DNA from 3 places in the Cellulomonas sp. PSBB021 genome. Region 3 is predicted to be linked to each of the others. Evidence: riboswitches for the same ligand, from Rfam matches in the RefSeq annotation. Region 3 holds a riboswitch; each other region holds the start of a gene.
What was found. Region 3 has a riboswitch for S-adenosylmethionine ahead of CBP52_RS10850 (rhodanese-like domain-containing protein). Riboswitches for the same ligand answer to the same signal wherever they lie in the genome.
Positions count from the first base shown of each region.

Region 1 (4,131 bases), 820 kb from region 3:
TGGCGTCGAGGTCCGCGCGCCAGATGTTGTGACCGTCGACGACGCCCGCGACGAGCGTCTTCGACTCCAGGCCCGGCACCGCCTCGGTGGGCGCCGTGCCCTTGACCAGGTCCAGCCCGATCGCCTCGACGTCGGTGCCCGCGAGGACCGGCAGCGCGGCGCCCAGGTCCCCGTACGGGGCGGCGACGAACAGCGCGGGACGCTGCGGGCGCGCGAGCTCGGTCGCGAGCACGCGGTACGCGTCCGCGGTCGCCGCGAGCAGACGCTCGACCGGCACGTCGATGCTCTCCGAGACGAGCGCGGGCTCGTCGAGCTGCACCCACGTGGCCCCCGCCGCCGCGAGGTCGCGCAGCAGGTCCGCGTACACCGGCAGCAGGTCGTGCAGCCGGTCGATCGGCGCGAAGTCCGCGGGCGCACCCTCGGTCGCCTTCGCGAGCGCCAGGTACGTGACCGGGCCGACGATCACCGGGCGGGTCAGGACGCCGTCGGCGAGCGCCTCGACGAACTCCGCGACCGGGCGCGTGCCGACGTACGAGAACGTCGTCTCCGGGCCGATCTCCGGGACGAGGTAGTGGTAGTTGGTGTCGAACCACTTGGTCATCTCGAGCGGCAGGTCGTCGCCACGGCCGCGCGCGACCGTCGAGTACGCCGCGAGGTCGAGCGTGCCGTCCTCACCGACGAGGTCCGCGAAGCGCGCGGGGATCGCGCCGACGACCGCGGTCGCGTCGAGCACCTGGTCGTAGAAGGAGAACGCGCTCGGGATCGCGGCCGTGTCCTTCGGCAGGCCGAGCTCGACGAGGCGCTCGCGCGTCCGGCGGCGCAGCGCCGCGGCGGTCGCCTCGACCTCGTCGGCCGTGGACCTCCCGGCCCAGAAGGCCTCCACGGCCTTCTTGAGCTCGCGGCGCGGCCCGATGCGCGGGTAGCCGAGCACGGAGCCGGTCGGGAACTGCGGGGTCTCGCTCATGGGGTCCAGCCTTCGTGTCGTGGTGGTGCGGGGTTCGGGGGACGTGGGCGCCGACCTCAGCGGGTCGAGCCGTCCAGCTGCGCGCCCTCGAGCAGGTCGAGCGCGGCCTCGTGCTTGTTGTACGTGTAGAGGTGCACGCCGGGTGCGCCGCCGTCGAGGACGCCCTTGACGAGGTCGACACCCGCGCGGGTGCCGATGCGGTGCGCCGCCGACGCGTCGTCCGCGGAGCCGAGCGCATCGAGCAGGTCGCGCGGCACCGGGACACCCGTGAGCTCCTGCGTGCGCAGCAGCCGGGCCGGGTCGGTCAACGGGATGATCCCGGGGATGATCGGGATGACCACGCCCGCTGCGCGCGCCTCGGCCACCAGGCCCAGGTACGACTCGGCGTCGTAGAACACCTGCGTGATCGCGAAGTCCGCACCCGCCTCCTGCTTGGCGAGCAGCGACGCGACGTCCTGCGCGCGCGTGCCGCCCGTCGCCGCGTTGCCGCGCGGGAACGCGGCGACCGCGACCGACAGCGGCCGCACCCGCGCACGCACGGCCTGCGCCGGGCTCGCACCGCAGCGGCGGGACTCGATGTCCCGCAGCAGACCGACGAGCGCGCTCGCGGTCTCCAGGCCGTCCGGGTGGGCCTGCCAGTCGGCCTGGCCCGCGGGGGGGTCGCCGCGCAGCGCCAGGAACGAGCGCACGCCCTCGTCGAGGAACTCCTCGACGATCGTCGTGATCTCGTCGCGGCTCGTGCCCACGCACGTGAGGTGCGCGATCGGGGACAGCGACGTCTCGCGCAGCAGCCGCGAGACGAACGCGCGCGACGTCTCGCGCGTCCTGCCCGAGGCGCCGTACGTGACCGAGACGAAGTCCGGGTGCACGGCCTCGAGCTGGCGCACGGTCTCCCACAGGCGCGGCGCGGCCTGCGGGTTGCGCGGCGGGAAGAACTCGAACGAGAGCGTCGGGCGGTCGAGCGTGCCGAGCGGTCGCGGGTCGGCGGCCACGTGCGCGCCGGTCGGGACGCCGGGGCGCGCCGCGCTGCTCGCACCGTCGGCGCGCGCGTCGTCGAGCCGCGGCTGCGCCGCGGGCGGGTTCACGGTCGCCGCGCTCACGCCGGCGGGCCGTTCAGACACTGGGTCTGCGACATGTCCACTCCATCGGTCCTGGCGGAAGCACCCACACCCTCGTCGCGGAGGGGGGTTGCTGCGGCGTCGACGAGCCAGGTCTCTCGGCCGCTCTGGATGGTTGCCGTGATCGTAGGCCGGAAGCCCACATGCTGACCACGACTTCTCACGTTGCGAGACGGGCGGGCCGCCCAGCGGACGCGTCGCCGGAGACACGCAGATCAGGCGGGGAGGAGGCTCCGCGGGTCAGGCCAGCGGACGCGGGCGCTGGTGCGGGATCTCGCCCCACGGCTGGGTGCCCGTCACCGTCGACAGCAGACCGGCCTCGACCGCCTGCAGGACCTGCGCGTCCGGCGGGACCGACCCGCCCAGCGCCTCCCGCGCACCGCGGACGGCGTCCAGGCCGCCGTCGTGGTCGGGCATGTCGGTCATGCGCAGGACTGTAACCGCCGCGCACGATCAGGCGAAGTCCCCACGGCCGGATCACCCGAGGGGAGCACGTCCCGGGGTCCTCCGAGCGGGCGGCACCCGGACGGCCGGACGCCGCGGGCAATCGCATGACCCGTCCCGGCCGACGTGCGCTGACCTGCGGATCTGCTCTCGCGACGGGTCACCCGAACGCCACGGCCTACCGCAACGGCCTCCGCGCCCGCCGGGGGACTTCACCCACGCACCGACGGGCAGGCCGCCAGGTGGTCGTCGACGAGCCCGCACGCCTGCATCGCCGCGTACGCCGTCGTCGGTCCGACGAACCGGAAGCCGAGCGACTTGAGCTCGCGCGCGAGCGCGCGGGACTCGGGCGTCACCGCGGGCACGTCCGCCCACGACGCGGGGCGCACGTGCTGCGTCCGGTCCGGCGCGAACGACCAGAAGAGCGCGTCGAGCGTGCGGCCCGCCGCGTGCAGCGCGAGCAGTGCGCGCGCGTTCGCCACGGTCGCCTCGATCTTCTGCCTGTTGCGCACGATGCCCGTGTCCGCCAGCAGCCGTTCGACGTCGTGCTTGTCGTACCCGGCGACGACCTGCGGGTCGAACCCCGCGAACGCGGCCCGGAACGACTCACGCTTGCGCAGCACCGTGATCCACGACAGCCCCGACTGGAACCCCTCGAGCGCGATCCGCTCGAACAACGCCTCCTCGCCGTGCACCGGCACGCCCCACTCCTCGTCGTGGTAGCGCTCGTACAGCGGGTCCCCGTCCCCGAAGCACCGCCCGGTCACGGGCGCCGGAGCGGTCGCGGCCGCCAGCGGGGTGTCGACCGTCACGGTGTCGTCCATGCGGTCGAGTCTGCCGTCTCCCGCCCACGCGCGGCAGACCCCGCGCGCCCCCTGTGGACGACAGGTCGTCAGCCGAACCCCCCGTTCCCGCCGTCGGCCCGGCCCCGCTCCCAGACCCCGACGTCGTGGTTGCTACGGCTCAGACGCGCCGTTCCCGGAGCATCCGCGGGGGCGGCGACCGGCCACCTCGGCCTTTCACGGTGGAGGCTGACGTCAGAGTCTCGCAGGGAAAGGTGCCTTGACCTGAACATCAGACGTACGTTTTGCCACGGCATGCGATGGAGCTCCGCTATGGTGCGATTCGAGTGCCTCGCCGGGGCGAGGCGCATAAGCAGGGGAAAGAGTCTCGCAATGCATCGACAACTAGCCGTCCTAGGAGTCTGTCTGCTCACTGTGATAGTAGGGGGCTGTTCCGGCTCGAGTTCTGACGGCGATTGCGTGGCTCCGGTGCTCGCCGTGTCGCAGAGCACGGTCTCTCCGGGCGACGAGATCACGCTGACGGGGTCGTACTTCACCGTCGGCTGCAACGACGCCGGCGAGGACGCACCCGAGCCCAGCCCGACAACCGCACCCGTGCTGTGGGCACAGGAAGCCGCCCCGGGCGCGACCGTTGCCGAAGCGTCGATCGACGAGGACGGCGAGCTCACGTCGACGATCGTGGTGCCCGCCGACGCCGCTGCAGGCGACGCCACGGTCTCCGTGTCCCTCGACGGTGCCACGACGGCGGAAGTCTCCGTGAGCGTGGCGGAGTGAGCCGGGCGAAGACGCTTGCGGCACACCG
Region 1 covers NZ_CP021430.1:3,198,007-3,202,137, forward strand. The annotation lists gene metE (5-methyltetrahydropteroyltriglutamate--homocysteine S-methyltransferase) at 1-964, opposite strand, end outside; gene CBP52_RS14695 (methylenetetrahydrofolate reductase) at 1,021-2,064, opposite strand; SAM riboswitch class I at 2,104-2,200, opposite strand; gene CBP52_RS14700 (hypothetical protein) at 2,323-2,508, opposite strand; gene CBP52_RS14705 (DNA-3-methyladenine glycosylase I) at 2,739-3,350, opposite strand; gene CBP52_RS14710 (hypothetical protein) at 3,642-4,103, shown strand.
Region 1: linked by a shared signal. The riboswitch ahead of CBP52_RS14695 (methylenetetrahydrofolate reductase) and the one ahead of CBP52_RS10850 (rhodanese-like domain-containing protein) in region 3 are both predicted to bind S-adenosylmethionine.

Region 2 (4,131 bases), 1.5 Mb from region 3:
CTCGCGATCACGCTGCTGTCCGGGGGCAACGTGGACCCCGGCGCGCTCCTCGGTGGTGGCGGGGGCGAGCCCGGTCAGGACGGCACCGTCGGTGCCTGCACGGCCGAGCAGGCCAACACCGACCGCGCGTGCCGCCTGTCCGCGACCCTCGACTCCCTCGACACGTACTGGACGCCCACCCTGCGCAAGGCGGACGCGAACATCCCGGAGGCCGTGGAGTTCACGTCCGCGGTGCGGACCGCGTGCGGCGACGCGTCGTCGTCGTCCGGGCCGTTCTACTGCCCCGGGGACCGGACGATCTACCTCGACCTGGGCTTCTTCGACCTGCTGACCAGCCAGTTCGGCGCGAAGGGCGGGCCGCTCGCCGAGATGTACGTCTACGCGCACGAGTACGGCCACCACGTCCAGAACGTCACCGGCGTGTTCGACTCCTCCGACCGCCGCGGGTCGGGCGCCGGGTCGGACTCCGTGCGCGTCGAGCTCCAGGCCGACTGCTATGCGGGCATGTGGGCCGGCAACGCCGCGACCACCGAGGACCCCGACACCGGTGTCACCTACCTCAAGCCCATCACCGCCGACGAGCTCGCGCAGGCGATCGACGCGGCCGCTGCCGTGGGCGACGACCACATCCAGCAGCAGTCGGGCGGCGGCGTGAACCCCGACTCGTGGACCCACGGCTCGAGCGAGCAGCGCCAGCGCTGGTTCACCACCGGCTACCAGCAGCGCGACCTCGCGGCGTGCGACACCTTCGCCGCCGACACGCTCTGACGCCCGCATCGGGCAGACTCCGGGCATGAGCACCGACGACAGCTCCGCCCGCGTGGGCGTCTATCTCGACTTCGACAACATCGTCATCTCCCGCTACGACCAGCTCCACGGTGACGGCTCGTGGCGCAAGGACAACGCGCGTGACGCCGGTAAGGACGTCGCCCCTCGGCTCGACGCCGCCCGGGTTGACGTGAGCGCGCTCCTCGACTACGCGTCGTCGTTCGGCACGCTCGCCGTGACCCGCGCGTACGCCGACTGGTCGGTGCCGGCCAACGCGGCGTACCGGCGCCAGCTGGTGGACCGCGCGATCGACCTCACGCAGCTCTTCCCTGCGTCCGGTACCAAGAACGGCGCCGACATCCGGCTCGCCGTGGACGTGCTCGAGGACCTGTTCCGTCTCACCGACCTCACGCACGTCGTGATCGTGGCTGGCGACTCCGACTACATCGCGCTCGCGCAGCGGTGCAAGCGCCTCGGGCGCGTGGTCGTCGGCGTCGGCGTGCCGGGCGGGACCAGCAAGGCACTGATCTCCGCGTGCGACGAGTTCGAGTACTACGACGAGGCCGTGCGGCAGTCGGACGAGGCAGAGGACGACGACGCCGTCGTCACGGGCGCCCCGGACGACACCGCTGCCTCGCCCGTGACGACCGCTCCGCGCACGGCGACGGCCGCGCGCACCGAGCCCGAGACATCGTCACAGCCGATCAGCGGTCCGGTCGCGACGCGGCTGCTCGCACGCGCACTCGGGCTGGTCGCGAAGGACGCCGACGGCTGGAGCCAGGCGTCGGCGGTCAAGCAGCAGATGAAGCGGCTCGACCCCCGGTACAACGAGGCTGCGCTCGGCTTCGCGACGTTCACGGACTTCGTACGCTCACGCCAGGGGCAGGTCGAGCTCCGGGAGGAGGGTCAGGCGCGGTGGCTCCGGCTGCGCGCCCCCAAGTCGAAGAAGGGCTGAGCGCACGCCGCGCCGGGCTGACCTGCGTGGCGCGGCCCAGTGCGACCCCCACCACGCAGGTCAGCCGGACCCACGCGATGCGTCGGTGCTACGCGCGGGCCGCGCGCGCGAAACGGGTCAGGCGGACCCGAACGAGACGGCTCACGACGGCGCCCAGCGCGAGCGGCGCACGCGTCACCGTCGCGAGGGCTCGGGCCGTCTCCCGGCCCACCCGGTCGACGTCAGCGCGGGCCGAGGCCGCCATCACTCCCACCTGGTGCGCGCGCAGGGCGTGCGCGAGCGCCGGGACGTCCGCCAGCACGTCGGCGCGCACGGCGTGGTCCTCGGGAGCGAGCAGACGCAGCCACTCCGCGAACAGACGCACTCGTGCTTCCGCCGAGTCGTCGAGCAGACCGGACCGGAGAGCGTCCTGCCGGCTGACCGCTCGCACGGTGCGATCGTGATCCCGCACCGAGTCCAGCTCGACGACCGCCATACCCGACGCCGCGGCGTCGTCGAGCAGCTCGGTCAGGCGCGCGTCGCGCAGCTGGAGCGCGGCGCGGACCGGCGCCCACGACGCGTCGTCGGGGTCGGACAGCCCGGCGAGCTGCACGACCCCGTCGCCGGCCGTCCGACCCGCACGCGAGCGTGCCGCTCCGGCCCGCCGCGAGACCTCGGACTCGAGCCAGGTGCAGTCGTCGCAGAGCGTCTTGGCGACCCTCAGCAGCGACAGACCCCAGTCGCCGACCAGGCACGCGGTGCACAGCTCCCCGCGGGTGACGAGGTCGACACCGGTCCGGCTCGCCGCGGGGGCGGGGCGCAGCTCGACGAGACCGTCGGCGCGCAGGAACTTCTCACTCATGGGCGTACTCCCTTCGCACTTCCCGGCGGCGGTCGCCGCCGGGCCGGTCTTCCTCCGGGGCACCGTGCGCGAGGTTGCGCGGTTGCCGGACCAGCACGCGGAGGGCGTCTCGCTGATCGCTCTTGACCTGGGGAAACGCTAACGTGACCCGGCTCGCACGAGCAAGGGACGTCACACGAACGCGGGCGGTGGACGAGGAGTCCGCCGTCCACCGCCCGGGTGCGAGGTGTGTCAGATGTTGAAGCCGAGGGCCCGCATCTGCTCACGGCCGTCCTCGGTGATCTTCTCCGGGCCCCACGGCGGCATCCAGACCCAGTTGATGCGGAAGCCGTCGACGATGCCGTCGAGCGCCTGCGCGGACTGGTCCTCGATGACGTCCGTGAGAGGGCACGCCGCCGACGTGAGCGTCATGTCGATCACCGCGGTGTTCTGCTCGAGCGCGACCCCGTACACGAGGCCGAGGTCGACGACGTTGATCCCGAGCTCGGGGTCGATCACGTCGCGCATCGCCTCCTCGACGTCCGCGACGGTCGTCGGTGAGCCAGTGCTGGGGGTGGTCATGCGTCCTCCCGGGATCCGGTCTTGATGAGTGCGTCGTTCAGCGCGACCCAGCCGAGCAGGGCGCACTTCACGCGTGCGGAGTACTTGCCGACGCCCGTGAAGGCGGCGGCGTCGCCGAGCGCCTCCTCGGCGTCGTCGTCGTCGAGCCCCTGCCCCCTGGACTGCATGAGGTCACGGAACGACGCGGCGAGCGTGTCGACGGTGCCCAGCGGCTGGTCGAGCACCAGGTCGTGCAGCACCGAGACCGAGGCCTGCGAGATCGAGCAGCCCTGCCCCTCCCAGCGCAGCCCGCGGACCACACCGGCGTCGTCCACGTCGACCTGCAGGGTCACCTCGTCGCCGCACGTGGGGTTCACCTGGTGCGACTGCGCCGAGCGGGCGCCGTCGGCCGCCTCGCCCAGCCCTCGCCCGTGCGGAAACTTCGCGTGGTCCAGGATCACCTGCTGGTACAGCTGCTCCATCGAGCTGCTCATACGTCGCCCTTCTCGTGGCGCCGGGGGCGCCGTCAGTCCGTCAGTCCGTCAGTCCGTCAGTCCGTCAGTCCGTCAGTCCGAAGAACGCCCGGACCCCCGCGAGCGCTTCCCGGAACACGGCGATCTCCTCGTCGGTGGTGTACACCGCGGCGGTCGCGCGTGCCGTGGCGGCCACGCCGAACCGGCGGTGCAGCGGCTGTGCGCAGTGGTGGCCGACGCGCACCGCGACGCCGGCGTCGTCGAGCACCTGCCCCACGTCGTGCGCGTGCACGCCGTCGACGACGAACGACACCGCGGCGAGCCGGTCTGCGGTGTCGGTCGGGCCGATCACCCGCACCCCCGGCACGGAGGCCACCGCGTCGAGCAGCAGGCCCGCCAGGTGGTGCTCGTGCGCGGCGACGGCGTCCATCCCGAGGTCGGACAGGTAGGTCGCGGCCGCGCCCATCGCGACGGCCTGCGAGACCATCTGCGTGCCGGCCTCGAACCGCTGCGGCGGCGGGGCGTACGTCGTCTCGGTCATCGTGACGACCTCG
Region 2 covers NZ_CP021430.1:834,365-838,495, reverse strand. The annotation lists gene CBP52_RS03780 (neutral zinc metallopeptidase) at 1-768, shown strand, start outside; gene CBP52_RS03775 (NYN domain-containing protein) at 794-1,723, shown strand; gene CBP52_RS03770 (hypothetical protein) at 1,812-2,564, opposite strand; SAM riboswitch class IV at 2,575-2,692, opposite strand; gene CBP52_RS03765 (metal-sulfur cluster assembly factor) at 2,796-3,125, opposite strand; gene sufU (Fe-S cluster assembly sulfur transfer protein SufU) at 3,122-3,598, opposite strand; gene CBP52_RS03755 (SufS family cysteine desulfurase) at 3,663-4,131, opposite strand, start outside.
Region 2: linked by a shared signal. The riboswitch ahead of CBP52_RS03770 (hypothetical protein) and the one ahead of CBP52_RS10850 (rhodanese-like domain-containing protein) in region 3 are both predicted to bind S-adenosylmethionine.

Region 3 (4,131 bases):
GCCGCCGCGGCGGTCGCGGCCAGGTGGTCCAGGCCGTGCACCGCGAGCAGCGGACGCGTGTCGTCGACGACCGCCCAGCAGCCGTCCTCGACCGCGTACCGCGAGCGCGGCCCGTCCGTCACGTACGCGTGCAGCGCCGCGACCAGCCGGTCGACGGCCTCGCTCGGCGTCCCGACCCCCACCGACGCGCGGATCGCACCGCCGCTCGCCCCCAGGCGGGACAGCAGCGGGTGCGCGCAGAACCGGCCGTCACGCACACCGATGCCGTGCTCGGCCGCGAGGTACGCGGCGACCAGGCCGGGGTCGTGGTCCTCCACCGTGAACGTCACGACCCCCACGGGCTCCGCCGAGTCCGGCCAGATGCTCGCGACGCGCACACCCGGGACCCGCTCGAGCCCCGCGACGAGCCGGTCCCGCAACGCCCGCTCGTGCTCGACGAGCGCCCCGGCCGGCAGCGCCGCGAGCGCGTCGCACGCCTCCGCCAGCGCGATCGCACCGATGACGTTCGGCGACCCGGCCTCGTGGCGCGCCGGGGCCGGCTGCCACACGGTCCGGTCGGCCCGCACGTCGCGCACCGCACCTCCCCCTGCGAGGTACGGCGTGCCCGTGTCGAGCCAGTCGCGACGGCCGACGAGCGCGCCCGCACCGAACGGCGCGTACGTCTTGTGGCCCGAGAACGCGACGTAGTCGGCGCCCGTGCGCGCGAGCGAGAAGCCGCGGTGCGGCACGAGCTGCGCACCGTCGACCGCGACCCGCGCACCCGCGGCGTGCGCAATCTCGACGACCCGCTCGACCGGCAGCGCCTCACCGGTGACGTTGGACGCGCCCGACACCGTGACCAGGGCGTACGCGCGCGCGGTGAGCTCCGCGCGCAGCGACTCGAGGGTCGCGGCGACGGTCTCGGCGATCGGCAGGATCGTCGTGCGACGGCCGTGCGGGTCGCTCGAGCGCAGCCACGGGAGCAGGTTCGCGTGGTGCTCCAGGTCGAGCACCAGCACCCGCTCACCGGTCGGGACGACGCCGGCGAGCAGGTTGAGCGAGTCGGTGGTGTTGCGGGTGATGATCGCGACGTCGTCCTCGCGCGCGTCGACGAACCGCGCGACCGCCTGCCGCGCGGACTCGTACAGCGCGGTCGACACCTGCGAGAGGTACCCCGCCCCGCGGTGCACCGACGCGTACAGCGGCAGCACCTCCGCGACCCGGTCGGCGACGGCCTGGAGCGCCGGTGCGCTGGCGGCGTAGTCGAGGTTCGCGTAGACGCGCTGCGTGCCGTCGACGAGCGGCACCGTGGTGCTGCCCCCGACCACGGGCAGGAGCGGCTGAACGGCGGGCGCAGCGGTCGCCGCGGTCGCGCCCGTCGTCGTGCCGGTCGTCGGAGCCGACGTCGGGGCCGTCGTCGGACAGGACGTGGTCTCGGCCAGTGCGGTCACGGGGGTACCTCCGTGGATCCGGGGACCCCGGGTCCGGGCATCCCGCGCTTGCCGGCACCGGTCGGTGCTCGGCCTGGTCGTCACCCGGGGCACCCCACCGCGGAGGAGGGTTGCCGGCCAGCGAGCCGGGGCTTCGCGCTGGCGCTCATGACCTGACCGAAAGGGTGGCGAGCCGGGCGAGCGGCTGTCAACGCGGACAGCCGTCTGTCTCGCCACGCGGAACGCGTGTCCACGAGGTGGATGTGGTCGACGAAACGGCGTTACGCTCCTCGCACCATCCAGAGCGGCCGAGAGATCTGGCTCGACGACGCCGCAGCAACCCGCAGGCCCCGCGCCTGGCCGAGGGTGCTACCGCCAGGACCGATGGAGGAGCGACATGGCCGGACCTTACGCAGGCGACCTCACCCCGCAGCAGGCCTGGGACCTCGTGGCGTCCGACGAGCGTGCACTGCTCGTCGACGTGCGCACCGAGGCCGAGTGGCAGCAGATCGGCGTCCCCGACGCCGCCGACGCTGGCGAGCGCGCCGCGTTCGTGCAGTGGCTGACCCCGGCCGGCCCCAACCCCAGGTTCCTCGACGAGCTCGCGGCGACCGGGCTCGAGCCCGGCGACGGCCGCCCCGTCGTGTTCCTGTGCCGGTCGGGCGTCCGCTCGGTCGCCGCCGCGCAGGCCGCGACCGCCGCGGGCTACGGCCCGGCCTACAACGTGCTGCGCGGGTTCGAGGGCGACGTCGGGCCCGACGGGCAGCGCGGTCACTGGGGCTGGCGCGCCGAGGGCCTGCCCTGGCGGCAGGCGTGAGCGCACACGCCCCCGGCCCCGGCGACTGGGACGCCCGGCGGGTCGACCGCTCGACGCTGCGCCCGGACACGCTCGCGGTGCGGGGCGGGCACGTCCGCTCGCAGTTCGGCGAGTTCGGCGAGGGGCTGTTCCTCACGCAGGGCTTCACCTACGACTCCGCGGGGCAGGCCGAGGCCGCGTTCGCGGGCGAGGTCGACCGGTTCCTGTACTCCCGCTACAACAACCCGACCGTGTCCACCTTCGAGGAGCGCCTGCGCCTGCTCGACGGCGCGCAGGCTTGCTACGCCACCGCGTCCGGCATGAGCGCGGTGTTCACGGCGCTCGCCGCGCTCGTCGGCTCGGGCTCGCGGATCGTCGCGGCCCGTGCGCTGTTCGGGTCGAGCGTCGTCATCTTCGACGAGATCCTCGCGAAGTGGGGCGTGCGCACCGAGTACGTCGACGGGCACGAGCTCACGCAGTGGGAGGCGGCGCTCGCCACCCCGGCCGACGTCGTGTTCTTCGAGACGCCGTCGAACCCGATGCAGGACCTCGTCGACGTCGAGGCGGTCTCGCGCCTCGCGCACGCGGCCGGCGCGGTCGTCGTCGTCGACAACGTGTTCGCGACCCCCGTGTTCTCCCGCCCCCTCGACCTGGGCGCCGACGTGGTCGTGTACTCCGCGACCAAGCACATCGACGGGCAGGGCCGAGTGCTGGGCGGCGCGATCCTCGGCTCGGCGGACTTCGTGGGCGGGCCGGTGCAGACGCTCATCCGCAACACCGGGCCGTCGCTCTCGCCGTTCAACGCGTGGGTCCTGCTCAAGGGCCTCGAGACGCTGTCGATCCGCGTGCGGCACCAGGCCGCGTCCGCGCTGACGCTCGCGCGCTGGCTCGAGGAGCACCCGGCGGTCGAGTCCGTCCGCTACCCGTTCCTCGAGTCGCACCCGCAGCACGACCTCGCGCGGCGGCAGCAGACCGGCGGCGGGACGGTCGTGACGTTCACGCTGCGCACGCCCGAGGGCGCGACGCCGGAGCTCGCGAAGAAGACGACGTTCGGTGTGCTCGATGCCCTGCGCGTGGTCGACATCTCGAACAACCTGGGTGACGCGAAGTCGATCGTCACGCACCCGGCCACGACCACGCACCGCAAGCTCGGCCCCGACGGGCGCGCCAGGGTCGGCATCGGTGAGGCCACGGTCCGTTTCTCGGTGGGTCTGGAGGACGTCGACGACCTGCGCGACGACCTCGACCAGGCCCTCAGCACGCTGCGCTGACCCTCCGCCGCCCGCCGCCACACCCCCGCCGCCACACCCCCGCTGCGGACCCCACCACCCCACCGGGCCGGCGCCGGGGTTGCTCCGGCTCCGACGTCCCAGAACCGGAGCAACCGCGGGGTGGTCAGGTGAGCGTGCGGGCCAGGGCGGCGGCGTGGCGGCGCGAGCCGCCGACGAGCGCGAGCTCGACCCGGTCGACGCCCGCGCGGCGCGCGACGTGCGCCGCCTCGGCGGCGAGCGCGTCGAGCGGCGCGACGAGCATCGTCGCGTCCACGTGCCACGCGAGGTGGCTGAACGCCGCCGCGTAGGCGAGGTGGCCGCGACGACGAGCCGCGTCGTGCGCGTCGTCGGCGACGACCGTCTCGACCTCGAGCACGACGGTGACGTCGCTGCGCGGGCGGCCCAGCGCGGCCATCTCACCGTCGAGCATCGCGACGAGCGCGCGCACCGCCGCGTGCGTCGGCAGACCCGCACCGTGGCGGACGCGGATCACCTCGGCGCGGGCGGCCGCGAGGGCGAGCGTCGTGGGTACGAGCGTCGAGTCGTCGATGACGAACTCGGTGACGTGCCGCGGGGTGGCGGCGGCGAGCGCGACGGCGGCGGGCCGCGCGGGGACGTCAGGTCAGGGGTGCGCACGTGCGCGAGGGGCTGAGCC
Region 3 covers NZ_CP021430.1:2,373,527-2,377,657, forward strand. The annotation lists gene CBP52_RS10845 (aminotransferase class V-fold PLP-dependent enzyme) at 1-1,430, opposite strand, end outside; SAM riboswitch class IV at 1,470-1,583, opposite strand; SAM riboswitch class I at 1,702-1,800, shown strand; gene CBP52_RS10850 (rhodanese-like domain-containing protein) at 1,807-2,226, shown strand; gene CBP52_RS10855 (O-succinylhomoserine sulfhydrylase) at 2,223-3,476, shown strand; gene CBP52_RS10860 (hypothetical protein) at 3,601-3,969, opposite strand.